Regions from separate parts of the Pantoea sp. YU22 genome, predicted to be linked through region 1. Evidence: predicted binding sites of a transcription regulator. Region 1 holds the regulator's gene; each other region holds the start of a gene.
What was found. The regulator CRP, encoded in region 1, controls carbon source genes, mostly activating them, when cyclic AMP is high. The targets are predictions, from matches to a motif close to ATGTGANNNNNNTCACAT.

Region 1 (7,473 bases):
ACAGGCTGTGCGTAAATAACGGTAAAACGCTGGCTCTTGTATTTTATGCTCTTTACAATCAGTCTCGTTAAAAACTGCTCTCCAGGGTAAGGAATCTTTCATGCTTAAACGTACTCTTACAGCGGCGGTCGCCCTGTTTGCGCTCTCTTCCGTTTCAGCCTCGGCGCTGGCCGCCAAAGGCGATACGCACGTCCTGTTCACGACGTCCGCCGGTAATATCGAACTCGAACTGAATAATCAAAAAGCGCCGGTTTCGGTGAAAAACTTCGTCGACTACGTTAACAGCGGGTTCTATAACAACACTATTTTTCACCGCGTGATCCCGGGCTTTATGGTGCAGGGCGGCGGTTTTACTACCGACATGCAGCAGAAGCAGACCAACGCGCCGATCAAAAATGAAGCGGATAACGGTCTGCGCAACCTGCGCGGCACCATCTCCATGGCGCGTACCGCCGATAAAGACAGCGCGACCAGCCAGTTCTTTCTGAACGTTGCCGATAACGCTTTCCTCGATCATGGACAGCGCGACTTCGGCTACGCGGTTTTTGGTAAAATTGTGAAAGGAATGGATGTAGCCGACAAAATTTCCCAGGTCCCTACCAAAGATGTCGGCCCTTATCAAAATGTGCCGGTAAAACCGGTAGTTATCCTCTCTGCTAAAGTCCTGCCGTAACTTTTTGCGCCGCCATCCTCTGGCGGCGTCGCCTTGCCCGCTTCCGGCAAAGGGAAAATTTGCTCCTATACTCAGCTTCGAGAGTGCGGACAACCCTGAGCAGGAGGCGGCATGGCAAACAAACTCACCGAGAAGCAGAAAAATACGCTCTGGCAGCAGCGACGCGTCGCCAGTTATCAGGCCAGCTGTCGGCTGGAAGGCTTAACGCTGGCGGAGCCTGTCAGCGCTTACGAGCAGGCTGAAGCGGCTGAAGCGCGACTCGACTCGCTGAGGAGGCAGTATGGTGCCGAATAGTAGCGTCGCACGCGATCCCTATCTGTGGCAAAACGACGACGTGTTGAAAAACCGGCTGGAAATCCACGACGCCGCGCAGTTGCGTAAGGCGGAGCTGGCGTTTAGCGCCGCGCGTCTCGCCACGCTGGAGCTGGGGCCAGCCACTATCGGTCTCCCTTTCCTGCGTCATATTCACCGCACGCTGTTTCAGGATGTCTATAGCTGGGCGGGTGAGCTGCGCACTATCGATATCTGGCGCGACGACACGCCGTTTTGTCATTTCGAATATATCGAAAAAGAGGGCAATACGCTGATGGACGCGCTGGAAGAGGAAGAGGGGCTGCGCAACCTTGAGCAGGAGGATTTCGTGGCGCGTATCGCGCACTACTACTGCGAAATCCATATGCTGCATCCGTTTCGTGAAGGCAACGGGCGCGCCCAGCGCATTTTCTTCGAACAGCTGGCGCTGCACGCCGGGTATTTCCTGGCGTGGCAGAACGTTGAGGAGCAGCAGTGGCGAGAGGCTATCCAGGCGGGCGCGGACGGCGACATTGCGCCGCTGGAAGCGGTATTCGCCCGCATCGTGAGTCGCGCCAGTCTGTAAAACGCGTAGAATAGCGGCGGCTTTCTCCGTCTGGACTGACTATGCTGTTGCTAATCGACAACTACGACTCCTTTACCTGGAACCTTTACCAGTATTTTTGCGAGCTTGGCGCGCAGGTGCGCGTAGTACGCAACGATGCCATCACGCTGGAGGAGATGGCGGCGCTGCCGCTGTCGCATCTGGTGATTTCGCCGGGGCCCTGCACGCCCGATGAGTCAGGTATTTCGATGGCGGCGATCCGCCACTTCGCCGGGCGCATTCCGGTGCTTGGCGTCTGTCTGGGCCATCAGGCGATCGCCCAGGCTTATGGCGCGAAGGTGGTTCGCGCCCGTCAGGCGATGCACGGCAAAACCTCCGCTATCGCCCACACGCAGCGCGGCGTGTTCCGCAATCTCAATCAACCGCTGACCGTCACGCGCTACCACTCTCTGATTGTGGCGTGGGATTCTCTGCCCGACGCCTTTGAAATCACTGCCTGGAGCCTGAAAGAGGGCGAGCCGGATGAGATTATGGGGTTTCGTCACAAGGCGCTGGCGCTGGAAGGGGTGCAGTTTCATCCGGAAAGTATTCTGAGCGAGCAGGGACATCAGCTGCTGCGTAATTTTCTCGAATCCTGAAGTTATGTTTGCCTTTGAATGATTTATTATGCATATTTTGTGATTATTATTTCACTGTGGCTCAATAAATAATCAGAGGTGGTCGGCGATGGCAACGGAGAAAATTGCGGTAACGCGGGAAACGTTCGATAACGTTATCTTGCCTGTTTATGCACCTGCGCAGTTCGTGCCGGTAAAAGGCAAGGGCAGCCGTGTCTGGGATCAGCAGGGCAAAGAGTATATCGACTTTTCCGGCGGCATCGCCGTAACGGCGCTGGGCCATTGCCATCCGGCGCTGGTGGAGGCGCTGAAAACCCAGGGCGAAACCCTGTGGCATTTGAGCAATGTCTTTACCAACGAGCCTGCGCTGCGCCTCGCCAGCAAACTGATCGATGCCACCTTCGCCGAGCGCGTCTTTTTCGCCAACTCCGGCGCCGAAGCGAACGAAGCCGCTTTCAAGCTGGCGCGCTACTACGCCTGCCATCGCCACAGCCCGTTCAAAACCAAAATCATCGCGTTCCACAACGCGTTTCACGGCCGTACCCTGTTTACCGTTTCCGTTGGCGGTCAGCCCAAATATTCCGACGGTTTTGGACCGAAACCAGCGGATATCGTACACGTTCCCTTTAACGATCTGGAGGCGGTCAAAGCGGTTATTGATGACCATACCTGCGCCATCGTGGTTGAGCCGATTCAGGGCGAGGGTGGCGTTATGCCCGCCACGCCGGAGTTTATGCAGGGATTGCGCGCGCTGTGCGATAAGCATCAGGCGCTGCTGGTGCTGGATGAAGTGCAGAGCGGCATGGGACGCAGCGGCAAGCTGTTCGCGTATGAACACTACGGTGTGACGCCGGATATTCTCACCACCGCCAAAGCGCTGGGCGGCGGCTTCCCGGTGAGCGCCATGCTGACCACCCATGAGATCGCCTCAGCCATGTCGCCGGGCGTACACGGCACCACCTACGGCGGCAACCCGCTGGCCTGCGCGGTAGCGGAAGCCGCGCTGGATGTCATCAATACGCCGGAGGTGCTACAGGGCGTTCAGACGCGTCGCGAGCAGTTCGTAACGGCGCTGAAAGCGCTCGACGCGAAGCATGATCTCTTTACGGACATTCGCGGCAAAGGTTTGCTGATCGGCGCGGCGCTGAAGCCGCAGCATGCCGGTAAAGCGCGCGATATCCTTCACGCGGCTGCGGCGGAGGGCGTGATGGTGCTGGTGGCGGGAACCGATGTGATCCGCTTTGCGCCATCGCTGGTCATTGAACCCACCGATATTGAAGAGGGCATGACGCGCTTTGCCCGCGCGGTGGAAAGCGTCCTGACGGCCTGATCAACTTTTCCGCAGATGCCTTATCAGCCAGCGGCCATGGTGCGGCCGTTGGCTCCACGCCAGCGACGAAATGGTGTGCATCACGTTCAGATGCTCCAGAATGCGCTTCACATGCTGCTCCAGAATCGTCGTGGGGCCTTCATCCATGTTTTCTACGCCCGCCATCACGTTGGTCTGCGATCCCGGCCCGTCATACTCCAGCCGCTGCTGGCAGCGCTGTAGCGCAATTTCGCATGACTGCAGATAACGCTGCGCCAGATCGGGCGTCAGCATAGTGTGTTCGCGAGCAAGGATCGTCATGGCGTTGATATGCTCGACGATAAACTGGCTGTGCGTCACCCATAAGCGCATATCTTTCAGGTATTGCGCATTGAAGCCCGGTTCCTGCATCGCCTGATTGAGCGAGTTGAACAGCGCATTATGCGCCTGGTTGACCTTCATACGCTGATAAGCCAGCTGCTTCGCCTCCTGCTCCGGCCCCAGCAGCAGGCGCAACGCATCCTGATAGGTTTCCAGCGCGTCGTGGGCGTTCTGACGCAGCAGCCCGCTCTGCCACTGCGGCCAGAGCCATAGCATGCCGCCAAAGGCGATAAGGCATCCCATCAGGGTATCCATCAGGCGTGGCAGTAAAAACTGCGCGCCGTTTAGCGACAGCAGCTGCAGCGAGTAAACCGCCGTGACGGTAAAGCCGATCATCGACCAGCCGTAATATTTACGCGTCACCAGATAGCTCAGCAGCGTCACCACCAGCATAAACAGCAGCACCAGCGATTCCGGTACCGCGAAGCGCAGCGAGGCGGCGGCAATCACCAGGCCGGCGAAGGTGCCCAGCGCCCGGTGCTGGATCCGCACCCGCGTGGCGCTGTAGCCGTTCTGGCTGACAAACATAATGGTCATCAGGATCCAGTAGGGCTTGGGGATATCGAACAGCATCGCCAGCGCGCTGCCGAACATCAGCATCACGGCGAAGCGCGCCGCCGTGCGCAGCGCAGAGGACTTCAGCGACAGATAGCTGCGCAACGCGGCAAGCAGCGGCAGACGGCGCTGGCGATCGGTCATCAGGTCGCGCTGATAGAGCGGTTTTTGCGTGCGCAGCACGCGCGCGATGCGGCTGAAGTGGTAGAAGCAGAAGTGGCCCACCGGGTTATCGGGATGCTGACGGGCGATCTTCTCCAGCGCGCCGAGCGGCTTATCCATATCGAAACGGCTCGGCAGCTGGTGGTAAAGAATGGCGTCGGCGAGCGCGCGCAGTCGTGCCGAGATAATGTTGGCGTTCCAGCGTATTACCGCTTCTGCATGGCTGCGCTCTACCAGTTTCTGCACCTCCTCTGGCTGATGCAGGCTGACAGAGATATGCTCCTGCAGATCGAGCGCCACCTGAAAAGCGCGCGTCAGCCGTTTATGGCTGTTGTCGCGGCTGGCGGAGAGCATATGCATCTGCTGATAGCAGGTGTTAATCAAATCGACCGCTTTCTGCTGGCGCGCCAGCAGCGGGGGCAACGCTTTTTCCGGATCGGTAAGCTGGGTCAGCAGCGTATATTTCGCGTCGCAGTAATCCGCCAGTTCGCGGTAGATCAGGCTCAGGGTTTCGCGCATCGGCTGCTCTTTCCACAGCCAGAACCAGAACCAGTTGAAGAGTCCATACCAGAGCGTGCCGCCGATATAGAGCAGCGGCGGCACATAGATCGGCATGCGGCCGATCAGGCTTAGCGTAAAGATGGCCGCCACCAGCGTCCCTGAGAGCAAACGCCCGTGCAGAGGGCTGATTTCGCCGGTAACGCCCAGCAGCAGCGGCAGAACAAAGAGCACGGCAGGCAGCGGCACGCCTTTCAGCGTTAAGAGCTGGATCAGGAAACTGCCGAGCGCAAACAGCGAGCCGCCGACAATCAGACGTTTGAAGAAGCGTTTGTGCGGCGTATCCAGGCCCGCGACGTTACAGCAGGCAGGAACGAGAGAGAAGAGCAGCCCTTTTTGCAGATCGCCGAACAGCCAGCCGAGTGCCACGGGAATGCACAGCACCAGCGTCTGCCGCAGGGCATAGTTAACTTCGGGGTGATAGATGATTCGACGCCACATCACTTCGCTAAAAGCAGTAACGGCGTGACTGAGAAATCACGCCGTGAGTGAGAGGAAATCAGCGGGTGCCGTAAACGACAATGGTTTTGCCGTGTGCGGAAATCAGATTCTGGTCTTCCAGCATTTTCAAAATGCGGCCCACGGTTTCGCGTGAGCAACCAACGATTTGGCCAATTTCCTGACGAGTAATTTTGATTTGCATGCCGTCGGGATGCGTCATGGCGTCTGGCTGTTTAGCCAGGTTAAGCAGGGTTTGTGCAATACGTCCGGTAACGTCGAGGAAAGCTAAATTGCCTACTTTTTCCGATGTGACCTGCAGACGGCGCGCCATCTGCGACGAGAGACGCATTAAAATATCCGGGTTCACCTGGATAAGCTGACGGAATTTCTTGTAGGAAATCTCCGCCACTTCGCACGCGGTTTTAGCGCGTACCCAGGCGCTGCGCTCCTGACCTTCTTCAAACAGGCCAAGCTCGCCGATAAAATCACCCTGATTCAGGTAAGAGAGGATCATCTCTTTGCCCTCTTCATCTTTGATAAGTACCGCAACGGAACCTTTCACGATGTAGTAGAGGGTTTCAGCCTTCTCACCCTGATGAATCAGCGTACTTTTGGATGGATATTTGTGAATATGGCAATGGGACAGGAACCATTCGAGTGTAGGGTCTGTTTGCGGTTTGCCGAGAACCATTCGCTATTATCCTCTGTTGTAATCGTGCCCAAAACGCGGGGGGATTATTCCCTGCCAGGCGATGAAAGCTTCAAGCGTTTCTCCTGAAGGAGATTATTCGGGCCTTATTTTGCGGCAGGCGCTTGATGTGTCCCGTCTTCGTCCTTAACAGAACGAACTATTTTCAGCACTGTTTGTAGCACAGCTTTTGCCGACTGTCTTCTGTTGTCTCGCTTCAGCAAAGGGGGGATTACTCTGGATTGCTGTTTGTCAGGTGAACGCGTACTCTGGCGGCAAACGGGCTATTCTTGAGGTGGAAACATGCAGGCACGAGTGAAGTGGGTCGAAGGGTTAACCTTTCTCGGCGAGTCGGCGTCGGGACATCAGATTCTGATGGACGGCAACTCCGGCGATAAAGCGCCAAGTCCGATGGAGATGGTGCTGATGGCGACGGGCGGCTGCAGTGCCATCGACGTGGTCTCTATTTTACAGAAAGGGCGCAACGAGGTGGCGGACTGCGAGGTGAAGCTGACCTCAGAGCGTCGCGAAGAGGCGCCGCGTCTGTTTACCCATATTAACCTGCACTTTGTGGTCAGCGGCAAAGCGCTGAGCGATAAAGCCGTGGCGCGCGCGGTAGATCTCTCAGCGGAGAAGTATTGTTCGGTGGCGTTAATGCTGGGCAAGGGCGTTGAGATTACCCATAGCTATGAGGTGATTGAGCTGTAAGGCTGGTTGCCTTTAGCAACGAGCTCGCGCGGGTGAAATGGGCCGATCGCAAAGTCGCTCAAGGCATCCATGCGCGCTCGGCCCGCGACATCCTTGTCGCGGGACGCTTTGCTCCTCTGCCCATCTCACCCGCTCTTTGCGTTCCGGATGCCCTCTTTTGCGTCTTTGCGATCGGGCCTTGCCATCCGCGACCACCTCGGTCTTACCACCTGCGACCACCTGCGACCACAGCCGGTCAGGCGATCTGCTTCCCTTCCATCAGTCGCTGCACCAGCGGTGCCATAATCAGCTCCATCGCCAGCCCCATTTTACCGCCCGGCACCACCAGGGTATTCATATGCGAAATAAACGAACCCTGCAGCATCGCCAGCAGATAGGGGAAGTCGATATTTTCCAGCCCGCGGAAGTGAATAACCACAAAGCTCTCGTCCAGCGACGGGATCTCACGCGCGGCGAACGGGTTTGAGGTATCGACGGTAGGGACGCGCTGGAAGTTGATATGGGTGCGTGAAAACTGCGGCGTAA
Region 2 (7,473 bases), on a different contig from region 1:
AAACCGTGCGCCGGTTCGCCTTCCGGCCCAAACCATGGCCAGCAGATCGGCACGCCGCCGCGAATGGCTTTACCCGCTGAAAAAAGCGACTTTTCGCTCAGCCAGATCACCGGCTTTTCACCGCTCGGCTGCCAGGCGATCAGGTGCGCGCCCTGAAGGGTTATCGCAGCACGAACCTGGGGATGACTCACCACGATGACCGGCAAATCACCAAGCTGGCGCTGCGAGAGATAGGGGGTAATTTGCTTCACCACCGGCAGGGAGAAAATTTTATCTTGCATAACCGAATCCTTCCTGTTGCTACGATAAAAAAGGGCGACCGAAGTCGCCCTTATTGTCTGTCGTGACCGGTATGCTTATTTAGCAACCAGCGCGATCAGGTCGAGAACTTTGTTTGAGTAGCCGGTTTCGTTGTCGTACCAGGAAACCAGTTTCACGAAGTTGTCGTTCAGCGCGATACCTGCTTTGGCATCGAATACAGAGGTCAGCACTTCGCCGTTGAAATCGGTAGAAACCACGTCATCTTCCACGTAGCCCAGCACGTCTTTCATCTCGCCTTCTGCAGCCGCTTTGATCGCTTCACAAATTTCTTTGTAAGAAGCCGCTTTTTCCAGACGTACGGTCAGGTCAACCACAGAGACGTTTGGAGTCGGTACGCGGAACGCCATACCAGTCAGTTTACCGTTCAGCTCCGGCAGGACTTTGCCCACGGCTTTCGCTGCGCCAGTAGAAGACGGGATGATGTTCTGAGATGCGCCGCGGCCGCCGCGCCAGTCTTTGTGAGACGGGCCGTCAACGGTTTTCTGAGTAGCGGTAGTCGCGTGAACGGTCGTCATCAGACCTTCGACGATGCCGAATTTGTCGTTGATAACTTTCGCCAGCGGTGCCAGGCAGTTGGTGGTGCAGGAAGCGTTGGAAACGATATCCTGGCCTGCATATTTGTCGAAGTTAGCGCCGCGAACGAACATCGGGGTGTCGTCTTTAGACGGACCGGTCAGAACGACTTTTTTCGCGCCAGCAGTGATGTGTTTACGTGCGGTTTCGTCGGTCAGGAAGATACCGGTCGCTTCAGCAACAACGTCAACGCCTACTTCGTCCCACTTCAGGTTAGCCGGGTCTTTCTCAGAGGTAACGCGGATTTTTTTGCCGTTAACGATTAACGCGCCGTCCTGCACTTCAACGGTGCCGTTGAAGCGGCCGTGCGTTGAGTCGTACTTCAGCATGTAAGCCATGTAGTCCGCGTCTAACAGGTCGTTGATTGCAACGATTTCGATGTCAGAACGCTGCTGAGCAGCACGGAAAACGATACGGCCGATACGACCAAAACCGTTGATACCTACTTTGATAGTCATATATTCCACCAGCTATTTGTTAGTGAATAAAAGGTTGGCTGTAAAATTACAAAAACCTTACCAGGCGTCAAGCGGAATCGTGTCAATAGTTGCGACAGGTCAATCCGTTCGACAGGAATAATTTGATGCGCAACCGCTTGCGCAACAAACGTGTTGAGGTGATGCTGAAACCCGAGAGCTGAATATAAAGGGATAGCATTAGCAAAAGGTGATCGAGGTCACAAATCTACGCTGCGAAAAAGAAGTCTGTCGACTAAGCACGAAAAAAGCCCCGGTAATGTTATTCGTTTGTTAGAATATTAGTCGATTTTTTCAGAATGACACTCTCCGGAACCACTCAAATGGCTAAAGAAACCGCATCCGAAGCAAAAATTGCGCAATTGTCTGAAATGCAGCGCTATGTTACTCAACATCGTGGCACTGAACCGCCTTTCAGCGGCGCGCTTCTGCACAATAAACAGGAAGGCATCTACCACTGTCTGGTCTGCAACGCGCCGCTGTTTCTCTCGGAGACAAAGTATGACTCCGGCTGCGGCTGGCCGAGCTTCTATCAGCCGGTCAGCGATGACGCGATTCGCTATCTGGAAGATGACTCTCACGGTATGCACCGCATTGAGATCCGCTGTAACAACTGCGACGCCCATCTGGGACACGTTTTTCCAGATGGTCCGCAGCCGACCGGCGAGCGCTACTGCGTAAACTCGGCGTCGCTGAGTTTTACTGACGAACAGGGCGAAGAAAAGCAGGGGTAAAGGATGAAACAACAGCTCGAAACCATGCTCGACGCCATGACGCCTGAGGTTTATGAGCGCCTGGCGACGGCGGTGGAAACCGGCAAGTGGCCAGACGGCGTGGCGCTGACTCAGGAGCAGCGTGATAACTGCATGCAGCTGGTGATGCTCTATCAGGCACGCCATAACGAGGCGCCGCAGCATATGACTATCGGCAAAGGCGGCGAGATGGTGACGAAATCGAAAAGAGAGCTGAAGGAAGAGTTCGGCATCGATAGCGAGATTACACGCATCAACCTGCACTAAGCATAAGGCCGACGTTGCGTCGGCCTTATTGTATTTAATTAAATCAGCACGGCGCCTTGCGCCTTCATCTGGGCGAAAGCGATCTCGCTGTCTTCCGGACTGAGATTCACGCCGCGGCAGCCTTCTTTTACCACGGTCACCTGATAACCCAGCTCCAGCGCGTCCAGCACGCTGTATTTCACGCAGTAGTCCGTTGCAATCCCCAGCATCACCAGATGGGTAATGCCGCGCGCCTGCAGCCAGCTGTCCAGTTCGGTTTTGCGGCGATGACCGTTGTCGAAAAAGGCGCTGTAGCTGTCGACATCGACATCCTGACCTTTATGAAATACCGCGTCGATCAGGTTGCGATCGAGGCCGGGGTGAAGTTCGGCGCCAGCAGAGCCCTGAATGCCATGATCCGGCCACCAGATCTGCGCCAGCCCGTTCAGTTCGCCCAGCGTATAGACCGGCTCGCCGGAAACCGATGCGAAGCTGCCATGGTTGGCCGGATGCCAGTCCTGGAGCGCCAGCACATATTCGCCTCGGGCGCGAAATTCCCGCGCATAACGATTAGCGACCGGTACGGTCATATCGCCTTCGTGCACGGCCATTGGACCGCCCGGACAAAAGTCGTTTTGGATATCTATGATAATGAGGGCCTGCTTCATAACAGGTGGCTCCGTAATTAGTCTTCGGTCAGTTCACCGCGCAAGTTTTGCTGCATCCTGGCGCGAATCTGATCGCAGGAGAGCGCCTGACTCAGTAAAAAGTGGAGCTTGGTCAGCGCGGCTTCCACCGTTAAATCAAATCCGCTAATAACGCCCGCATGCTCAAGAGCGTTGCCGGTGGCGTAGCCGCCCATATTCACCTTGCCCGAAATACACTGGGTCAGGTTAACCACGACAATGCCGCGATCGCTGGCCTGCTGCAGCTCGGCAAGGAACTCGGCATTCTGCGGCGCATTGCCGACGCCATAGGAGCGCAGAATAAGCGCTTTAACCGGCTGGCGTAAAAAGTTGCGCACCACGTCCGCCGAAATGCCCGGATAAATGGTGACGACACCGATAGGCTGAGGCGTAATGGTATGCACCTTCAGCGGGCCTTTTCCTTGCGGCGCGGGCGGCGTATTCAGACGACGAATATGGATGCCCGCCTCCAGTAGCGCAGAGAGGTTCGGCGACGCAAAGGCGTTAAAGCCGTCCGCATGCGCTTTTGTGGTGCGGTTGCCGCGATAGAGCTGATTGTTGAAAAACAGCGATACCTCGTTAACGGGATAGTTCGCCGCAACGTAGAGGGCATTAAGCAGGTTCTGCTGGCCATCGGAGCGTAGCTCCGCCAGCGGGATCTGCGAGCCGGTTACGATCACGGGCTTCGCCAGGTTCTCCAGCATAAACGACAGGGCCGACGCGGTGAACGCCATGGTATCGGTTCCATGCAGGATAACAAATCCATCGTAACGATCATAATTTTGTCGAATATCTTCCGCGATCGACTGCCAGTCTTCGGGTGTCATATCGGAGGAGTCGATTAGCGGATCGTATTCGTGAATAGTGAAATCGGGCATTTCAGGGCGGTGGAACTCCGGCATATTCGCCAACTGCTGCTGCAGATGACCTGAAACCGGTATATAGCCCTGTGCAGAGCGCTGCATGCCGATGGTGCCGCCCGTATAAGCGACATAGATATTTTTCTTTTGCATCACAAACTCAGACTTGCCGTAAAACGCGCAGTATAAGGGGAAAGCAGGGGAAAAGCAGCCCGGTCTACGACCGGGCTGCGAGCTTTATCGCACTTCGCCGCAGTTCAGACAGAACGCATAGCGATTTTGCGGATCGTTGAGATTATTCAGCAGGCCAGGCTGTTGCTTCATGGCGCTCATCACCTCCAGCATTGGCGCAGGCAGCCAGGCTTTCAGCGTTGTCGGCAGCACAGCCTGTGCCGAGGCGCTGACCTGGTTAAGCAGCATATCGAACATGCCGGGCTGATCCTGATACCAGGCCAGCTGCGGCTTCGCGACTTTCGCCAGTTCGCCCGCTTTTTTCACGGCGTCGTCAAAGTCGCCCAGCGCATCCACCAGACCGTTGGCTTTCGCATCACTGCCGGTCCAGACATGGCCCTGCGCGATAGCGTCGATTTGCTCCGGCGTTTTATGACGCGATGCGGCAACCAGACCGACAAAGTTGCGGTAGCCGTTTTCAATCGTCAGCTGCATCAGCTGCTGGACCTCGGTCGGCAAGGCTTTGGTAGAGGCGACGTCCGCCAGCGGCGAAGTAGCAACGCCATCCGTATGCACGCCGATGCTGTCCAGACTGTTTTCCAGCGTATTGATCACGCCGAAAATACCGATCGAACCGGTCAGGGTGCTGGGGTTCGCAACGATATAGTCGGCTGGCGTCGAAATCCAGTAGCCGCCTGAAGCCGCCATGCCGCCCATAGAGACGACGACGGGCTTACCGGCCGCGTGTGCCGCCGCCAGCTCTTCGCGGATCGCTTCAGAAGCCGTGACGCTGCCGCCAGGGCTGTTGACGCGCAGAATAATCGCTTTGATTTTAGGATCGAGACGGGCATCGCGGATCTGCGAGGCGGTGGTGTCGCCGCCAACGTTGCCCGGGGTCTCTTCGCCGTCCATAATCGCGCCGCTCGCCATCACAACCGCGATGTTGCCATCCCGCTGGGTCGGTTGTTTAACGTTGTAGTCATAGATGCTGACGCTGTGATAGTCGTTACTGGCTTTATCCCAGCCGAAGGTTTTCACCAGCTCCTGATCGGCCGCCGCACGGCTGTCCAGCACGTCCACCAGTTTGTTATTCAGCGCATATTTGGCCGTATCGCCGTTCACCGCCTCAAGGCCAGCAATAACGGCCGCCGCGCCAGGGAAGAGCTGTTCCAGCGTAATCTGACGGTTGCCCGCCACGGTATTCAGGTAGTTCTGCCACAGCTGACCGACCCAGCGGCTGTCGGCGTCACGCGCCGCCTGCGACATATCGTCGCGCAGGAAAGGCTCGACCGCTGACTTATAGGTGCCGACGCGGAAGACGTGGGAGTTCACCTTCAGCTTATCCAGCAGCGTTTTATAGTAGAGGCCGTTAGTGGCGAAGCCGTGCAGATCGACGGTGCCCTGCGGAGAAAGGTAGATTTTGCTGGCGTAGCTGGCGAGATAGTATTGCGCCTGACTATAGCTGTCGCCCAGTGCAAAAATGGGCTTGCCGCTGTCGCGGAACTCGCGCAGTGCTTTGCCAACATATTGCAGAGAAGGCTGATCGCCACCGGCGAATTCGCGCAGATCCAGCACCATGCCGGTAATATTTTTATCGCTCTTCGCCTGACGGATGGCGTCGACCACATCGAACAGCGAGTTCTCCTGCAGGCGATCGCTATTCGCGCCCAGCAGCTGACGTCCCAGCTTGCTCAGCTTATTGCTGACCGAAGGCTTATCCACCAGCACGCCGGTAAGATCGACTTTCAGCGCGCCTTGTTGCAGCGGCGTCGAGTTGCTGCCGGAACCGCTGACCTGCAGCCAGATGCCGACGCCAATCAGGATTAAGAAGATCAGGAACAGATTGAGAATAAACTCCCTGATAAAATTCAGCACTCGCCATGTCCATCGGAACAGACCGGCAATAATTCGCCACAATGTGCGCATCAGACTCTCCATTTTCGCTAGCGGAAAGCGGTCGCCGCGCGGCTCCGCCTTCCATGACGCCCTCATCCTAAAGAGCGGCGTGGAAAATGTCAGCAGGAAATCGCGGCGGACTGTTACAAAAGATCAGGCTGTGCCAGGATTAGCCAACGCGTTATGACATCAGGAGAAAACCATGGATGCACTTGAATTACTGGTCAATCGTCGCTCTGCTTCGCGTCTGACCGAGCCGGCGCCTTCCGGCGAGAGTCTGCAAAACATTATCCGGGCCGGGATGCGTGCGCCGGATCACGGCACGCTGCAGCCGTGGCGCTTTGTGATCGTTGAGAATGAAGGGCGCGATCGTCTGAGCGCGCTGCTGGAAGAGGCGGCGCGTGAGGCGCAGCTGGATGACAAGGCGATTGATAAAGCTGCGCGCTCGCCATTCCGCGCGCCAATGATCATCACCGTTATCGCCCACTGCGAAGAGCATCCTAAGGTGCCGCGCTGGGAGCAGGTGGTGTCAGCGGGATGTGCAGTGATGGCGATGCAGATGGCGGCAGCGGCGCAGGGCTTCAACGGCATCTGGCGCAGCGGCCCCTGGACCGACAATGCGCGCGTGCGCAGCGCCTTCAACTGCCGTGAACAGGACGCTATTGTTGGCTTCCTCTACCTTGGCACGCCGCAGTTAAAATCCAGCACCACCGTAATTCATCCCGACACCGCGCCTTTTGTCAGCTATTTCTAGCTGACGGCTCCTCTCTTCATATGACAGCTGAGCGGGTTGCGCGGATCCTGTGCGACCGATCCAGAAGTGGCCCGCCAGAGCTTACCTCCGTATCAGGAAACGTCTAAGATAGCGCAGCGCCTCTGTCGCGTTAGCCGAATGACCTTCATACCCTGAAGTAAAGGATCTTTCTGACCCATGCGTTTGTTTATTGCGGAAAAACCCAGCCTTGGCCGCGCGATCGCCGATGTGTTGCCTAAACCCCACCGTCGCGGCGAAGGCTTTATCGCCTGCGGCGACGATCAGGTCGTTACCTGGTGCGTCGGGCATTTGCTGGAGCAGGCGCAGCCGGACAGCTACGACAGCCGCTATGCGCGCTGGTCGCTGGCCGACCTGCCGATCATCCCGCAAAAATGGCAGTTACAGCCGCGCCCTTCGGTGGCGAAGCAGCTTAAAGTGATCGAGAAGTTGCTGAAGCAGGCCAGCGAGGTGGTACATGCTGGCGACCCCGACCGCGAAGGGCAGCTGCTGGTGGATGAAGTGCTGGACTATCTGCAGTTGCCGGCGGAAAAACGCAGCCGCGTCCAGCGCTGCCTGATTAACGACCTCAATCCGCAGGCGGTGGAGCGGGCAGTAAGCCGCCTGCGCGAAAACCGCGAATTTATTCCGCTGTGCGTTTCGGCGCTGGCGCGCGCGCGCGCCGACTGGCTCTACGGCATTAATATGACGCGCGCCTGGACGCTACTGGGACGCAATGCG
Region 3 (7,473 bases), on a different contig from region 1:
AGATGGACATTAAAATCGAAGGCATCACCCGCGAAATCATGCAGGTTGCCCTGAATCAGGCCAAAGGTGCGCGTCTGCACATCCTGGGCGTGATGGAGCAGGCGATCAGCACGCCGCGTCAGGAAATCTCTGAGTTCGCGCCGCGCATTTACACCATCAAGATCAATTCAGACAAGATCAAAGATGTGATTGGTAAAGGCGGTTCCGTTATCCGCGCGCTGACTGAAGAGACAGGCACCACCATCGAAATCGAAGACGACGGCACCGTGAAAATCGCGGCAACCGACGGTCTGAAGGCGAAAGAGGCGATTCGTCGCATCGAAGAGATCACCGCCGAGATCGAAGTGGGCCGTATCTACAGCGGTAAAGTCACCCGTATCGTTGACTTCGGTGCCTTCGTCGCTATCGGCGGCGGCAAGGAAGGTCTGGTACACATTTCTCAGATCGCGGACAAGCGCGTAGAGAAAGTGACTGACTACCTGCAGATGGGCCAGGAAGTACCGGTTAAGGTACTGGAAGTGGACCGTCAGGGCCGCGTTCGTCTGAGCATCAAAGAAGCGACAGAGTCTAAGCCTCAGGGCGAAGAAGCTGCCGTGACCAGCATGCCAGACGCAGAGTAATTCCCTGTTTGCCTCTCCTTATCCCATTGTGGATGGGAGAGGCGTTTGTGTCATCGCGAGGGCGGGAATCCTTGTGCACAGCAGGCGGATGACAGGAGCGTTATCCTAATGTTTGTATTCGGGAGTGGGAAATGAAGCCTTTTTTGCGCTGGTGTTTTGTTGCGACAGCTATCACGCTGGCAGGATGCAGCAACTCCAATTGGCGTAAGAACGAAGTTCTTGCAGTACCTCTACAACCCACACTGCAGCAGGAAGTGATTCTGGCGCGCATGGAACAAATTCTTGCCAGTCGCGCCCTTACCGATGATGAACGCGCACAGCTGTTATATGAGCGCGGAGTGTTGTATGATAGTCTCGGTCTGAGAGCACTGGCGCGGAACGATTTCTCGCAAGCGCTGTCTATAAGACCAGATATGCCAGAAGTGTTTAACTATCTCGGCATATATTTAACGCAGGCAGGCAATTTTGATGCTGCCTATGAAGCGTTTGATTCTGTACTTGAGCTTGATCCAACTTACAATTATGCGCATTTAAACCGTGGTATCGCCCTCTATTACGGCGGTCGATACAAGTTAGCGCAAGATGATCTGCTGGCGTTTTATCAAGACGATCCCAACGATCCTTTCCGCAGCCTGTGGCTCTATCTCGACGAACGTGAGATGGACGCTGACAAGGCGAAAGTTGCGCTGCAGCAGCGTTACGACAAAGCGGCCCGTGATCAATGGGGATGGAACATTGTCGAATTCTACCTTGGCGACATCAGTGAAAGCACGCTGATGGAACGTCTCAAGGCAGACGCAACGGATAACACCTCGCTCGCTGAACATCTCAGTGAAACCAACTTCTATTTAGGTAAGCACTACCTAAGTCTGGGGGAGAAGGACAACGCGAAAGCGCTGTTCAAACTGGCGGTGGCCAACAACGTCAATAACTTTGTTGAACACCGATACGCATTGTTGGAACTGGCGCAACTCGGCCAGACACAAGACGATTTATCAGAATCTGACCAGCAATAGCTGACGAACTTTTATTGCCTGAATTACCCGTTAAGTCATCATCTTCCGGGATGAAGGCTTTTCTGTTCGTCGAAACTTCTAATTTGAGCCGGTTCACACTTTTTGATGAAAATGACTGAAAATTTTCACGACGAGTTATGTAGACTGGCCGCCGCAATCTAAGAGGCACGTGTACTACATGACTGATATTCAAACCACTTTTGCTGACCTGGGCCTGAACGCCGACATCCTCGAATCACTGAACGGCATGGGCTATGTTAAGCCTTCTCCGATCCAGGCTGAGTGTATTCCTCACCTGCTGGCGGGCCGTGATGTACTGGGCATGGCGCAGACCGGCAGTGGTAAAACTGCAGCGTTCTCGCTGCCGCTGTTAAACAACATTGATCCTTCTCTTCGCGCACCGCAGATCCTGGTGCTGGCGCCGACTCGCGAGCTGGCGGTGCAGGTTGCAGAAGCGATGACCGAATTCTCTAAACATATGCGTGGCGTCAACGTCGTGGCCCTTTACGGCGGCCAGCGTTATGACGTGCAGCTGCGCGCGCTGCGTCAGGGCCCGCAAATCGTGGTGGGCACCCCGGGTCGTCTGCTCGACCACCTGAAACGCGGCACGCTGGATCTCTCCAGCCTGCGTGGCCTGGTGCTGGACGAAGCTGATGAAATGTTGCGTATGGGCTTCATCGAAGACGTTGAAACCATTATGGCGCAGATCCCGGAAGGTCATCAGACCGCGCTGTTCTCAGCGACCATGCCGGAAGCGATCCGTCGCATCACCAAGCGTTTCATGAAAGATCCGCAGGAAGTACGCATTCAGTCCAGCGTTACGACGCGTCCGGACATCAGCCAGTCTTACTGGACGGCCTACGGTCGTAAAACCGACGCGCTGGTGCGTTTCCTGGAAGCGGAAGATTTCGATGCCGCTATTATCTTCGTGCGTACTAAAAACGCGACGCTGGAAGTGGCCGAAGCGCTGGAGCGCAACGGTTACAACAGCGCGGCGCTGAACGGCGACATGAACCAGGCGCTGCGCGAGCAGACGCTGGAACGTCTGAAAGATGGCCGTCTTGATATCCTGATCGCAACCGACGTTGCGGCGCGTGGACTGGACGTTGAGCGTATCAGCCTGGTCGTTAACTACGATATCCCGCTGGATGCCGAGTCTTACGTGCACCGTATCGGTCGTACAGGCCGCGCGGGCCGCGCTGGCCGTGCCATTCTGTTCGTCGAGAACCGTGAGCGTCGTCTGCTGCGCAACATTGAGCGCACCATGAAGCTGACTATTCCGGAAGTGGAACTGCCGAACGCCGAACTGCTGAGCACCCGTCGCCTGGAGAAATTCGCCGGACGCGTACAGCAGCAACTGGAAAGCAGCGATCTGGACCAGTATCGTGCGCTGCTGGAGAAACTTTCTCCGCAGGACGAGCTGGATATGGAAACGCTGGCCGCTGCGCTGCTGAAAATGGCGCAGGGCGAACGTCCGCTGATCGTGCAGCCGGATGCGCCGCGTCCGCAGCGCCGTGAGTTCCGCGATCGTGACGATCGTCGTGACGACCGCCGCAGCCCGCGTGAAGCGCGTGACAACCGCGAAGGCGGCGAACGTCCGCGTCGCGAACGTCGCGACGTTGGCGAAATGGAGCTGTACCGCATTGAAGTTGGCCGTGATGACGGCGTTGAAGTTCGTCACATCGTTGGCGCTATCGCTAATGAAGGCGATATCAGCAGCCGCTACATCGGCAACATCAAGCTGTTCGGCACCCACTCGACTATCGAGCTGCCGAAAGGCATGCCGGGCGATATCCTGCAGCACTTCACCCGCACGCGTATTCTCAATAAGCCGATGAATATGCAGCTGCTGGGCGATGCGCAGCCGCAGAGCGATGCGCGCGGCGGCGAACGTCGCAGCGGTGGTCGTGACTTCGGCGGCGAGCGTCGTGGCGGCAACCGTGAGGCTGGTCGTGAAGGCGGACGTCGTTTCTCTTCCGAGCGTCGCGAAGGCGGTCGTGAAGGCGGACGTAGCAGCTTCAGCCGTGAAGGCGGTCGCGGTCCGCGTCGCGAAGAAGGCGCTGCAGCAGCACCGCGTCGTCGCGAGTTCTGATAATCAGCCTCGCTGATGAATAAAAAGGGAAGCCTTCGGGCTTCCCTTTTTTACTGGCGCGTTATGGTGACGCGCCTTTTTTTTGCCTTACGCGCCGCCAGCGATCAATACGCGCTCGCCGCTAATGTAGGCCTCTTCCTCAGAGGCGAGAAACAGCGCCACCTGCGCCACATCTTCCGGCAGCCCGAAACGACCCAGCGGCGTCGCCGCCAGCAGCTGCGCTTTCAGCTGCGGATTGAGCTTCTTCGCCGCCAGCAATCCTTCCGTCAAAATGATGCCCGGCGCCAGCGCGTTAACGCGAATATTGCGCGGGCCGAGCTCGCGCGCCAGCCCCTGCGTCAGCGTATCGATCGCGCCTTTCGTCGTTGCCCAGAGCACCGAACCCGGCGTGCTCTGCTGGCTGTTTAGCGCACTCAGATTGATGATACAGCCGCCCTGCGCCGAAAAACGCCGCGCCGCCTGCTGACAGACCAGCAGCGTACCCAGCAGATTTACGTTGAGCTGCTGCTGCATTTCCAGCAGGCTCAGGGCGCTAAACTCGCCGTGATGAAACTGGCCAGCGTTATTGACCACAATATCGGGCGCGCCGAAGTGCGCCTCTGCGGTATCAAACAGACGCCCGACATCTGCCTCGCGGGAAATATCCGCCTGTACCGCCAGCCCCTCGCTGCCCAGCGTGCGGATGTCACTAACCACATCGGCCGCGCCCACCTCATCCTGACGATAGTTCACGACAACACGCGCGCCAGCCGCAGCGAAAGCCATAGCGATTGCTGCGCCGATGCCTTTCGAGGCGCCCGTCACCAGCGCAATTTTTCCATCAAGTGCTTTCATCTTGTCTCTCCACCTGAATATCGCGTTTGCAAAATATGCGCTTTTGCTCCAGTCGGGCGGTAGCGCAATCCTGCAAGTCTCTTGCACGATCCTGCAAATCTGGCGGCAAGGCGGCTGCGTCTGAGAATGGTTCAGGTAACATATTCTGGACAACTCACGCGTGAAGAACGAGGAGAGGATATGGCGGAACCGGCGCAGCTACAGCATCTGGCGCAGCTTATTGCCCGTCATGCGGCCGAAGATGGCCGTCACGACAGCGCGATTGATTTTCTCTTTTTTGGCCGCAGCTCAAGACCGACCGAACCCGCTTCCCATGCCCAGTGGGCCAGCTTTGCGCTGGTGGCGCAGGGGGGAAAAGCGCTGCGTATGGGTGAAGAGGTGATTCACTACGGACCTGGCGATCTGCTGCTGGTGACGATGGATATGCCGGTGCGCTCCTGCGTAACCGTCGCGACGCCGGATAAGCCGAATCTCGGCATCGGCATCGCTATCAACGAGCCGCGCCTGATGCGCTATCTTGACAGTTTTCCGCTGGCTTCATCGCTGGCGGAAGCGCGCACCGAACGCGGCATCGCCGCGCACAAAGTCTCGCCGCTGCTGGTCGATGCGGTGATCCGTCTGATTCGCCTGCTGGATCAGCCGCAGGATATCGCCGCGCTGGCGCCGCTTATTGAACAGGAGATCTTTTATCGTCTGCTGACCGGGCCGGAAGGTGGCCGCATCCTCAATATGGCGCTGGCGGAGCGGCCCGGCAACAAGGTGGCGCGCGCGGCGCGCTGGCTGCGTGAGAATTTTCATCAGCCGCTGAAAATCGAACGACTCGCCAGCAGCGTCGGCATGAGCCCCTCTTCGCTGCATCATCATTTCAAAGCGGTAACCGCGATGACGCCGATGCAGTATCAGAAGCAGCTTCGGCTTAATGAAGCGCGCCGCCTGATGATGATGGATAAACTGGATGCGGGAACGGCGGGGTATCGCGTGGGGTATCAGAGCGCGTCGCAGTTCAGCCGCGAGTACAGCCGCTTTTACGGCCAGTCTCCCGCGCGCGACGTTCGCCAGCTGGCGGTGGGGCCAGAATCGTAGCGCCCACCGCACGCACGCTAGAGCGAGCGGGCCGCTTCCATCGCAATGGCGAAGGAGCGCAGGCGCGCCTCGGTATCAAAGATCTGACCGTTGACCATGATCTCGTCAGCCTGGGTTTCGCGCATCAGCGCGGCAAGGCCATGGCGCACCTTATCGGTATCGCCGACCAGCGACATGCTCAGCGCCTGCTGCACACCATACTGTTCCGACGGCGACCACAGGTTGTCCATGTTCTCTACCGGCGCAGGCAGCGGGCCCGGCTTGCCGCGGCGCAGGTTGATAAACTGCTGCTGCTGCGAGGTAAACAGGAAGCGTGCGTCGCGCTCGCTGTCGGCGGCGACAACGTTAATGCAGACCATCGCGTAAGGCTTGTCCAGACGCGCCGAGGGCTGGAATTTTTCACGATACAGGTGCAGCGCCTGGAACAGCAGATCGGGCGCAAAATGCGACGCAAAGGCGAACGGCAGGCCGAGCTGCGCCGCCAGCTGGGCGCTGTAGAGGCTGGAGCCGAGCAGCCAGACCGGAATTTTCATGCCCAGTCCGGGCACCGGCTGAACGGGCGGCTGCGCATCTTCGTCGGCGTCGAACCAGCTAATCAGCTCCTGCACATCGTCCGGGAAGGTATCCGCATGGATGCTGGAGAGGTGACGGCGCAGCGCCATCATGGTGCGCTGATCGGAACCCGGCGCACGGCCCAGGCCTAAATCGATACGGCCGGGATAGAGAGACGCCAGGGTGCCGAACTGCTCGGCGATCACCAGCGGTGCATGGTTAGGCAGCATAATACCGCCCGATCCCAGATGCAGGGTAGTAGTGTTGGCCGCCAGATAGCCGATCAATACCGATGTCGCCGCGCTGGCGATGCCGGTCATATTATGGTGCTCGGCCAGCCAGTAACGCTCGTAGCCCAACGCTTCCGCCTGACGCGCCAGCGCCAGCGATGTATGAAACGCATCGCGCGGGGTTGAGCCCTGAGGAATCGGTGCCAAATCCAGCACGGAAAGACGAAGGGGTTTTTTCTCAGACATGGGCACTCCAGTTGGGTATGGCGCAGGTGATGATTAACCTGCACCAACCAGTATTACGTAATAATGCCCATATTAAAACTGCTAACAACGACAGGCGACTAGCCTGTATGTGCCTTTCAGGAGGGCAACAGCGTCATACCGGCGACTTTACGCCAGTAGCCGTTGCAATCATTAGCCTGCGCCATCATCAGCGGCGACTGTCCCTCCTCGTTGGCGCGGAAGCGGGCGATCTCGTTCAGGGTCGCGCTGTTTTGCGGCGACAGCCGCAGAATATCGACCCAGCCGCGCATGCCGGTTAAGTCATTGCCGAGGTTGTAACAGTAGCCGCTCATGGTCTGAATGCCGTTCAGCACAAACACCTGCTGGCCTTCCTGCGAGTGAACGCGCCGCCCGTTAGGGTAGTTGATGCAGCAGGTCTGGCAGTCATCTTTGGCGCGATGTTCAGCGCGGGCGGTAAAGCAGCGCGCCGACAGCGCCAGCGGCAGATAGCCATAGCCCAGCACCTCTACTTCAAACTGGCCGCGAATGCCGCGCTCCTCGCTCTGCTGCAGCAGCTGCAGCAGCCAGTCGCGTGACATCTCCACCGGCATACACCAGCGGGTCATGCCCTCTTTTACCAGCAGATGCAGGGTCTCGACGTTATAAACGTTGAGCGTAGGCCCGGCGACAAATGGCAGCTTGCGTTCGGCCGCCATATTCACCGTGCCGATGTCGTTCGCCTCAATCAGAAATTCGCCGTTGTCGACGTAGCGCTTCAGCTCTTTCAGCTCTGAAGGCGACTGCAGCAGCGCCAGCGTGCT
Region 4 (7,473 bases), on a different contig from region 1:
CTCGCCTCGCTGCCGGCGAAACGCAAAATTCTTATTCACATTAACAACACCAATCCGATCCTTAACGAGCAGTCGCCGCAGCGTCAGTTCCTGACGCAGCAGGGCATAGAAGTAAGCTGGGACGGCATGGCGATTCATCTTCAGGAGTGAGTGATGCAGATAACCGAGACGCTGACGCCGCAGGCGTTTGAACAGGCGCTGCGCGATAAAGGCGCGTATTACCATATTCATCATCCTTACCATATCGCGATGCACAACGGCGACGCGACGCGCGAGCAGATCCAGGGCTGGGTGGCAAACCGCTTCTACTACCAGACCAGCATCCCGCTGAAGGATGCGGCGATCATGGCGAACTGCCCCGATCCCGCAACGCGCCGCAAGTGGGTGCAGCGTATTCTCGATCACGACGGCAGCAACGGCCACGACGGCGGCATTGAAGCCTGGCTGCGGCTGGGCGAAGCGGTAGGGTTAACGCGCGAGGAGTTGCTGTCGGAGCGCCATGTGCTGCCGGGCGTACGCTTCGCCGTCGACGCCTATGTTAACTTCGCGCGCCGCGCCAACTGGCAGGAAGCGGCCTGCAGCTCGCTGACCGAGCTGTTCGCGCCGCAGATCCATCAGTCGCGTCTCGACAGCTGGCCGCAGCACTATCCCTGGATCAAGGAAGAGGGCTACTTCTATTTTCGCAGCCGTCTGAGCCAGGCGAACCGCGATGTTGAGCACGGCCTGGCGCTGGCGCTTGAGTTCTGCGATACGGTAGAGAAGCAGAACCGGATGCTGGAGATCCTGCAGTTCAAGCTCGATATTCTCTGGACCATGCTGGACGCCATGACCATGGCCTACGCGCTGAATCGTCCGCCTTACCATACGGTCACCGATAAGGCGGCCTGGCACACTACACGACTGGTATAACCCCATGAATGAAAACTCCATCCCCGCGTTTCGCCGCGGCTATCGTATGCAGTGGGAAGCCGCGCAGGAGAGCCATGTGGTGCTCTATCCGGAAGGCATGGCGAAGCTGAATGAAACGGCTGCCGCCATTCTGGAACGGGTAAACGGAAAAGAGAGTGTGGCCGCTATTATCGCCGACCTCGACGCGCGCTTCCCGGAAGCGGGCGGCGTCGGCGAAGACGTCAAAGAGTTTCTGCGCGCGGCGCATGAACAAAAGTGGATAATATTTCGTGACCCAGAATAAACCTGCCGTCAATCCGCCGCTCTGGTTGCTGGCGGAGCTGACTTACCGCTGTCCGTTGCAGTGTCCTTACTGCTCAAATCCGCTCGACTTCGCCCAGCAGGAGAAAGAGCTGACCACGGCGCAGTGGATTGAGGTGTTTCGCCAGGCGCGCGCCATGGGCAGCGTCCAGCTCGGCTTTTCGGGCGGCGAACCCCTGACGCGTAAAGATCTGCCGGAGCTGATCCGCGCGGCACGCGATCTCGGTTTCTATACCAACCTGATTACTTCCGGCATCGGCCTGACCGAGAAGAAGCTGGACGCGTTCGCCGAGGCGGGCCTGGACCATATCCAGATCAGCTTCCAGGCCAGCGACGAGACGCTAAACGCCGCGCTGGCGGGGTCGAAAAAGGCGTTTCAGCAAAAGCTCGAGATGGCGCGAGCGGTAAAGAAACATGGCTATCCGATGGTGCTGAACTTTGTGTTACACCGTCACAATATCGATCAGATCGACAAGATTATCGACCTCTGCATCGAGCTGGAAGCGGACGACGTAGAGCTGGCCACCTGCCAGTTCTACGGCTGGGCGCAGCTGAATCGTCAGGGCCTGCTGCCGACGCGCGAGCAGATCGCGCAGGCGGAAGCAGTCGTCAGCCGCTATCGCGAACGCATGAGCGGCACTGGCAACCTGACCAATCTGCTGTTTGTGACGCCGGACTATTATGAAGAGCGTCCCAAACCCTGCATGGGGGGCTGGGGCGCGATCTTCCTCAGCGTCACGCCGGAAGGCACCGCACTGCCGTGCCACAGCGCGCGCCAGCTGCCGGTGGCGTTTCCGTCGGTGCTGGAACAGTCGCTGGAGGATATCTGGTATCGCTCTTTCGGCTTTAACCGCTACCGCGGCTTCGACTGGATGCCTGAACCCTGCCGCTCATGCGATGAGAAAGAGAAAGACTTTGGCGGCTGTCGCTGTCAGGCCTTCATGCTGACCGGCAATGCCGACAACGCCGATCCGGTGTGCAGCAAGTCGCCGCACCACGACGTGATCCTTGAGGCGAGGCGCGAGGCGGCGTGCAGCGATGTGAAGATAGGGCAGCTGCAGTTCCGCAACCGTGCCAATTCGCAGCTTATCTATAAAACCCGGACCTTTTGATTGTGCTGAATATCCGTCAGCTGCAGCTGAACGGCCTGCGCGTGACGCTGATCCATCAGCCCGACGCGCGCCAGGCCGCCGCGCTGGCGCAGGTTGCGGCGGGTAGTCATGACGAACCCGAGGCCTGGCCTGGTCTGGCGCACCTGCTGGAGCATCTGCTGTTCAGCGACAGCGCCCGGTTTCAGGGCGATGCGCGGTTGATGCCCTGGGTGCAGGCTGCGGGCGGGCGGGTCAACGCCACCACGCTGACGCGCAGCAGCGCCTGGTTTTTCGAGGTCGAGACGAGCCTGCTGGCCGAAGGCGTAGCGCGTCTGGCGGATATGCTGGCCGCGCCGCAGTTTACCCCTGACGCGATCGCGCAGGAGTCAGCGGTCATTGATGCTGAGTATCGGCTGATTCAGCAGCATACGCCCTCCAGACGGGAAGCCGCGCTGAATACGCGCGTCAGCGCGCCATCTGCATTTCAGCGCTTTCATATCGGCAGCCGCGACGCTTTTGGCGACGATGTCGGGGCGCTTAAGCAGGCGCTGCATCAGTTTCATCAGCGCTTCTTTCAGGCGGGTCAGACGCAGCTATGGCTGCAGGGGCCGCAGACGCTGGAGGAACTGGAGCAGCTGGCGCAAAACTTTGCCCGGCAACTGCCGTCGGGGAGAGCGGAGCCACGGACAGACACGATTCATTTTGTCAGGGAGGCGGATATCGCGCTGGCCACCCAGGGCGCGGGAGAGCTGCGCATCACCGCCTCTCTGCGCGGCGATACAGCCGCAATTCGTGACAACGTCACATTGATGCGTGAGTTTTTACAGGATGAGGCGCCAGGCGGCGCGATGCACGCCCTGCGCCAGCAGGCGTGGGCGCAGCAGCTTGAGTTTACCTGGCTTAGCCTGGAGAGCGCAGGCGGCTGGCTGGCGCTGCAGTTCGAAACGGCGCGGCCAGAGGCGCTCTGCGCCTGGTATCCGCAGGCGCTGCGCGCGCTGGCGCAGACCTCCCAGGCACAGCAGCACCACTATCTGCGGCTGGCGCAGCAGCGTTTCGCCGCGCTTACGCCGCTCGATCAGCTGCGCGAGCGGGCGTTCGGGTTTGCGCCGCCCGCCCATACGGCAGGTTTTATCCCGCTGCTGCGTCAGCTGATGAACGCGCCGCAGGCAAGGCTCTGGAGTTCGCCCGCAGTGCAAGGCGAAACGGTGGAAACGCAGGGGTTTATCCTTGCGCTGCAACCCTGGACGCCTGGCCACTTTAACGGCGCGCTGCCGACGCTGCGGTTTCATCCCCAGGCGACGCACGCCCCACATCTGACGCCGCCCGCCGCCCGCGCGCCGCTGCTGCACCTGGCGCCGGGCAAAGAGCCGGTCACGCTGATGCTGCGGCCCCCCTTTTTCACCACGCTTAGCCATGCGGCGGCCGTTGCTATTGACCGCCGCCTGCGTCCGCTTTTCGCGCTGCTGCGTCATCAAGGCGGCAGGGGAAGCTGGCAAGAGATCCAGGGCGTCTGGCAGCTGGAGGCACAATTGCCGCCGGAGAGCGAAGCGTGGCTGGCGTCGCTGTCAGATGCCTTGCATCAGAGAGAAAGCCTGAACGCTGAGCCATCGTCGGACGATGTGGCGATCCGCGAGCTGCTGCGACGGCTGCCACAGGTTGTGGCGAGCGCTGCGCCTGCGAAGGGCTGGCGCGCGGCGCTGTATGGCGGCTCGCCGCAGCAGTATGACCTTATCGCAAGGTGGCTCTCGCCGCTGACGGGGACGACTGACGATAAAGCCGCAGAACCGGTGCAGGGCAACCAGTTGACCGTGAAACATCACAGTCGCGACAGCGCGCTGTTGCTGTTTCTGCCTTGTCCGCGAGAGATATCACTGGCGGCGCTGCGCGCGCTGGCGCTGCTGATGGAGCCGCGTTTTTTCCAGCGTATGCGCGTCGAACAGCAGATCGGCTACGTCGTCAGCTGCCGCTATCATCGCTGCGTCGACCGCGACGGTATTCTCTTTGCTTTGCAGTCGCCGCAGATCATGCCCGATGCGCTGCTGGAGCAGTGCCATCTTTTTTTACAGCAACTGCAGATACCTGATGACGCGGAGACGCTGGAGACGTTGCGCTCGCGCCTTGAGGCGCAGCTTAACGCCGCGCCGGACGCCACGAGCGCGTTGCAGTCCGGGCTACGCCAGGCGCACGGGCTGCGCGACCTTGGCAGGGCCTCAACAGAGGCACTTACGCTGGCGCAGCTGCATCAGGCACAGGCGCAGCTCCTCAGCCAGTGGCATCACGGCGTTGTGGTGGCGACGCATTGCGCGGGTTCGCAATAGTCACGCCAGGATATTGCTGAATTTATTTGAAAATTAAGACCAAAACTCTTCACTATATCTGCACGAGCGTTTCGGAGACACTCAACGGGATTCGGCTGTTTTAAAAGGAACCCTAAGTGAAAAATATCAAACGTCTTGCGCTGCCGCTGCTGGCTGCCACCGCTCTCTACGTCCCGCTGTCACAGGCGGCCGCTCAGCAGTACGAGCTTAATCCGGAACATACTTCAGTTATCGTTACCTGGACCCATTTTGGCTTTTCCCATCCCACCGCTGACATCCCTGACAGTAAAGGCACGCTGGTGTTTGACAGTGCAAACCCAACGGCTTCTCGCGTTGACGTTACGCTGCCAGTTAGCCACATCGACAGCCATGTTCCTGCGCTGACGAAAGAGTTTAAAGGCGCGGAGTATTTTGATACCGCGAAATACCCGACCGCGACGTTCCACAGCACCAAAGTGGTCGCGAAGGGCGATAACAAATTCGACGTGGAAGGCAACCTGACGCTGAAGGGCATCACTAAACCGGTCACGCTGCACGCTACCCTGAACAAACAGGGCGAGCATCCGATGGTGAAAAAGCAGGCTATCGGCTTTGACGCCACCGGCACCATCAAGCGTTCCGACTTTAAGCTGGATAAATATGTGCCAGCCGTTGCCGACGACGTGACGCTGACTATTTCAACTGAAGCCTACGCGAAATAATGTCAGGCCTCTCTCTTTACACAAGAGAGAGGTTATTTCCCGCCTTACTCTGCCTTATCAGTTAACCGCCTCTTCTCTCTGTACTACCGGCGCTAAAATCTCTTCTCTGCTGCAGAGTAATTTCACCAGAAATTATCACCCCTTGTATAAATAAAGGTCTAAATAAGCGAATGCGCTTTAAAAATGAGGTGGAAATCACAATTCTGCATCATGGTGAAAAGCGTGAACTTCGCTGAATGCACACCACTAAAAAGACAGGCCGCTTTTTATCTCAACTTAATGAATAATAGCCAAAAAAAGAGATTTCTTTCTTTTTTGTCACTGTGACCATCCTCCCAAATATTGCCTTCATACGGAGCATGTCAAGCCTGATCCTCGCTCCTTCTCTGCTCAGTTTGTGATATTCGTTGCAAATTTAAAAGGCGCTCACCGGAACAATAACCTCAGAGCGGATTAAGCGGGGAGGTTTTTATAATGAGAATTGGCATGGTGATAAGCGGAGGTGATGTCGCCGGAATTAATAATTTTATCTTCCAGGTGGCGCGACTGGCGCAGGCGGAGATGGTGTTATTTAACGGCGGCATTGCGGGTCTGCTTAACAATTATCATCAGGAGATCGCCTGGCGTGACCTGGTTGATTATTCCGTCGCCTCCATTCCTTTAATGCAGTCCGGCAGAACCGAAAAGAAATTAGTACGCAGCGAATATGAGCAAATAGCCAGGCAGCTTAAAGCGCTGCGCGTGGAAATAGTCATTATGGCGGGCGGCGATGGTTCACTGCAGTTTTTGCATACGCTGAGCGAATTTGGCGTTAACTGTTTCGGCGTCGGCATGACTATCGACAACGATGTTTTCGGCAGCGATTACACCATCGGTTTTTCCACCGCCTGCGAGCAGGTATTAAAAGAGGTGGCGAAGCTGCGCAATACCGGCAGAGCGCTCGCCGGGCGCGTTTTTATGGCGGAGCTGCTGGGCGGTTTCTGCGGCGAGCTGACGCTACGCTCGGCGATTAAAAGCAACGCTGATTTCGCGCTGATCCCGGAGTGCCAGATTCCGGTGCCGCAGCTGGCAGAACGTATCCGGGCGCGGCTGGAGCGGCAGAACAGCGTGGTGATCCTTTGCTCGGAGGGCTACACGCGCGAATATTCGCCTGGCTTTCAGGGCGCAATCGACACCCTGATCAAACAGCTGGAGCCGCTGACGGGCGTGCGCATTCGTAAAACGATTATTGGTTACGGTCTGCGTAACGGCGATCCCACCTGCGAGGAGATTTATCAGGGCGCCATTATGGCGGAGGAAGTGGTGCGTTGTATTCAGTCGGGCATGCGGAATAAAGCGGTCATTATTAATGGCAGCAATAAACCTATCCCGATTGATTTAATGAGCATGAAAAAACGCCTTGTCGATACTGAAGGGCATTATTACAAACTCGCTAAACAACTGAATATAATCTGAGGAGATAGCCATGCTTAAGATCTTATGTGTCTGCGGCTGCGGACTGGGTTCCAGTTTCGCCATCGAAATGAGCGCAAAGGCGGTATTAAAGAAGCTGGAAATTGAAGCCGACATCGATCACACCACCATATCGGAAGCGAATGCCTTTAAGTCCGATATTATTTTAACGCAAAAAGCCTTTGCCGACGTATTAAACGCCGACGCCAGCCCGGAAGAGATGAAGCGCGTTATTGTGCTTAACCGGCTTACCGATAAAGGCGAAATTGAAGAAAAGATCTTGGCGTTTTTAAAAGAACACAATGTAAAGGTCGCGAATCATGAATAGCGTGATTAATTTCCTGGTCAGGGATCTGTTAGGGCAGGCATCTATTCTGATCGCCTTTATTGCGCTGATCGGTCTGCTGCTGCAGCGTAAATCAGCGGGTAAAGTGGTGGAAGGCACCTTTAAAACGCTGCTGGGCTTTTTGATAATGATGGCCGGCATCAATATTATTGTCGGCGCGTTAACCTTCCTGAATACCATATTTACCCACGGTTTCGGCATGCAGGGCTATATCACCGATGTGGCCGCGATTGCCGGACTGGCTAACCGCGAGCTGGGATCGGAAGTGGCACTGACGCTGCTGGTGATCTTTATCGTGAATATCATCATCGCGCGCATTACGCCCTTTAAATATATTTTCCTGACCGGGCAGGCGC

Region 2: the regulator CRP is predicted to act here: its motif matches at 1,559-1,576, upstream of msrB (peptide-methionine (R)-S-oxide reductase MsrB).
Region 3: the regulator CRP is predicted to act here: its motif matches at 1,718-1,735, upstream of yrbN (protein YrbN).
Region 4: the regulator CRP is predicted to act here: its motif matches at 5,503-5,520, upstream of EKL29_RS03470 (6-phosphofructokinase).

Annotation. Positions count from the first base shown of each region.
Region 1 is NZ_RYDU01000007.1:19,457-26,929, reverse strand. It holds gene ppiA (peptidylprolyl isomerase A) at 101-673, shown strand; gene EKL29_RS11890 (YhfG family protein) at 785-967, shown strand; gene EKL29_RS11885 (putative adenosine monophosphate-protein transferase Fic) at 954-1,550, shown strand; gene EKL29_RS11880 (aminodeoxychorismate synthase component II) at 1,592-2,167, shown strand; gene EKL29_RS11875 (aspartate aminotransferase family protein) at 2,256-3,476, shown strand; gene EKL29_RS11870 (YccS/YhfK family putative transporter) at 3,477-5,552, opposite strand; gene crp (cAMP-activated global transcriptional regulator CRP) at 5,611-6,243, opposite strand; gene EKL29_RS11860 (OsmC family protein) at 6,544-6,948, shown strand; gene EKL29_RS11855 (phosphoribulokinase) at 7,184-7,473, opposite strand, start outside.
Region 2 is NZ_RYDU01000015.1:107,665-115,137, forward strand. It holds gene EKL29_RS18150 (D-hexose-6-phosphate mutarotase) at 1-281, opposite strand, end outside; gene gapA (glyceraldehyde-3-phosphate dehydrogenase) at 357-1,352, opposite strand; gene msrB (peptide-methionine (R)-S-oxide reductase MsrB) at 1,694-2,104, shown strand; gene EKL29_RS18165 (YeaC family protein) at 2,108-2,389, shown strand; gene pncA (bifunctional nicotinamidase/pyrazinamidase) at 2,428-3,036, opposite strand; gene ansA (asparaginase) at 3,054-4,067, opposite strand; gene sppA (signal peptide peptidase SppA) at 4,152-6,011, opposite strand; gene EKL29_RS18185 (NAD(P)H nitroreductase) at 6,184-6,735, shown strand; gene EKL29_RS18190 (DNA topoisomerase III) at 6,913-7,473, shown strand, end outside.
Region 3 is NZ_RYDU01000002.1:269,251-276,723, reverse strand. It holds gene pnp (polyribonucleotide nucleotidyltransferase) at 1-620, shown strand, start outside; gene nlpI (lipoprotein NlpI) at 752-1,636, shown strand; gene yrbN (protein YrbN) at 1,742-1,798, shown strand; gene EKL29_RS05720 (DEAD/DEAH family ATP-dependent RNA helicase) at 1,815-3,728, shown strand; gene EKL29_RS05715 (SDR family NAD(P)-dependent oxidoreductase) at 3,816-4,562, opposite strand; gene EKL29_RS05710 (AraC family transcriptional regulator) at 4,743-5,645, shown strand; gene EKL29_RS05705 (luciferase-like monooxygenase) at 5,663-6,673, opposite strand; gene EKL29_RS05700 (U32 family peptidase) at 6,790-7,473, opposite strand, start outside.
Region 4 is NZ_RYDU01000001.1:714,648-722,120, forward strand. It holds gene pqqB (pyrroloquinoline quinone biosynthesis protein PqqB) at 1-150, shown strand, start outside; gene pqqC (pyrroloquinoline-quinone synthase PqqC) at 154-909, shown strand; gene pqqD (pyrroloquinoline quinone biosynthesis peptide chaperone PqqD) at 914-1,192, shown strand; gene pqqE (pyrroloquinoline quinone biosynthesis protein PqqE) at 1,179-2,321, shown strand; gene pqqF (pyrroloquinoline quinone biosynthesis protein PqqF) at 2,324-4,618, shown strand; gene EKL29_RS03465 (YceI family protein) at 4,735-5,319, shown strand; gene EKL29_RS03470 (6-phosphofructokinase) at 5,794-6,774, shown strand; gene EKL29_RS03475 (PTS sugar transporter subunit IIB) at 6,785-7,099, shown strand; gene EKL29_RS03480 (PTS sugar transporter subunit IIC) at 7,092-7,473, shown strand, end outside.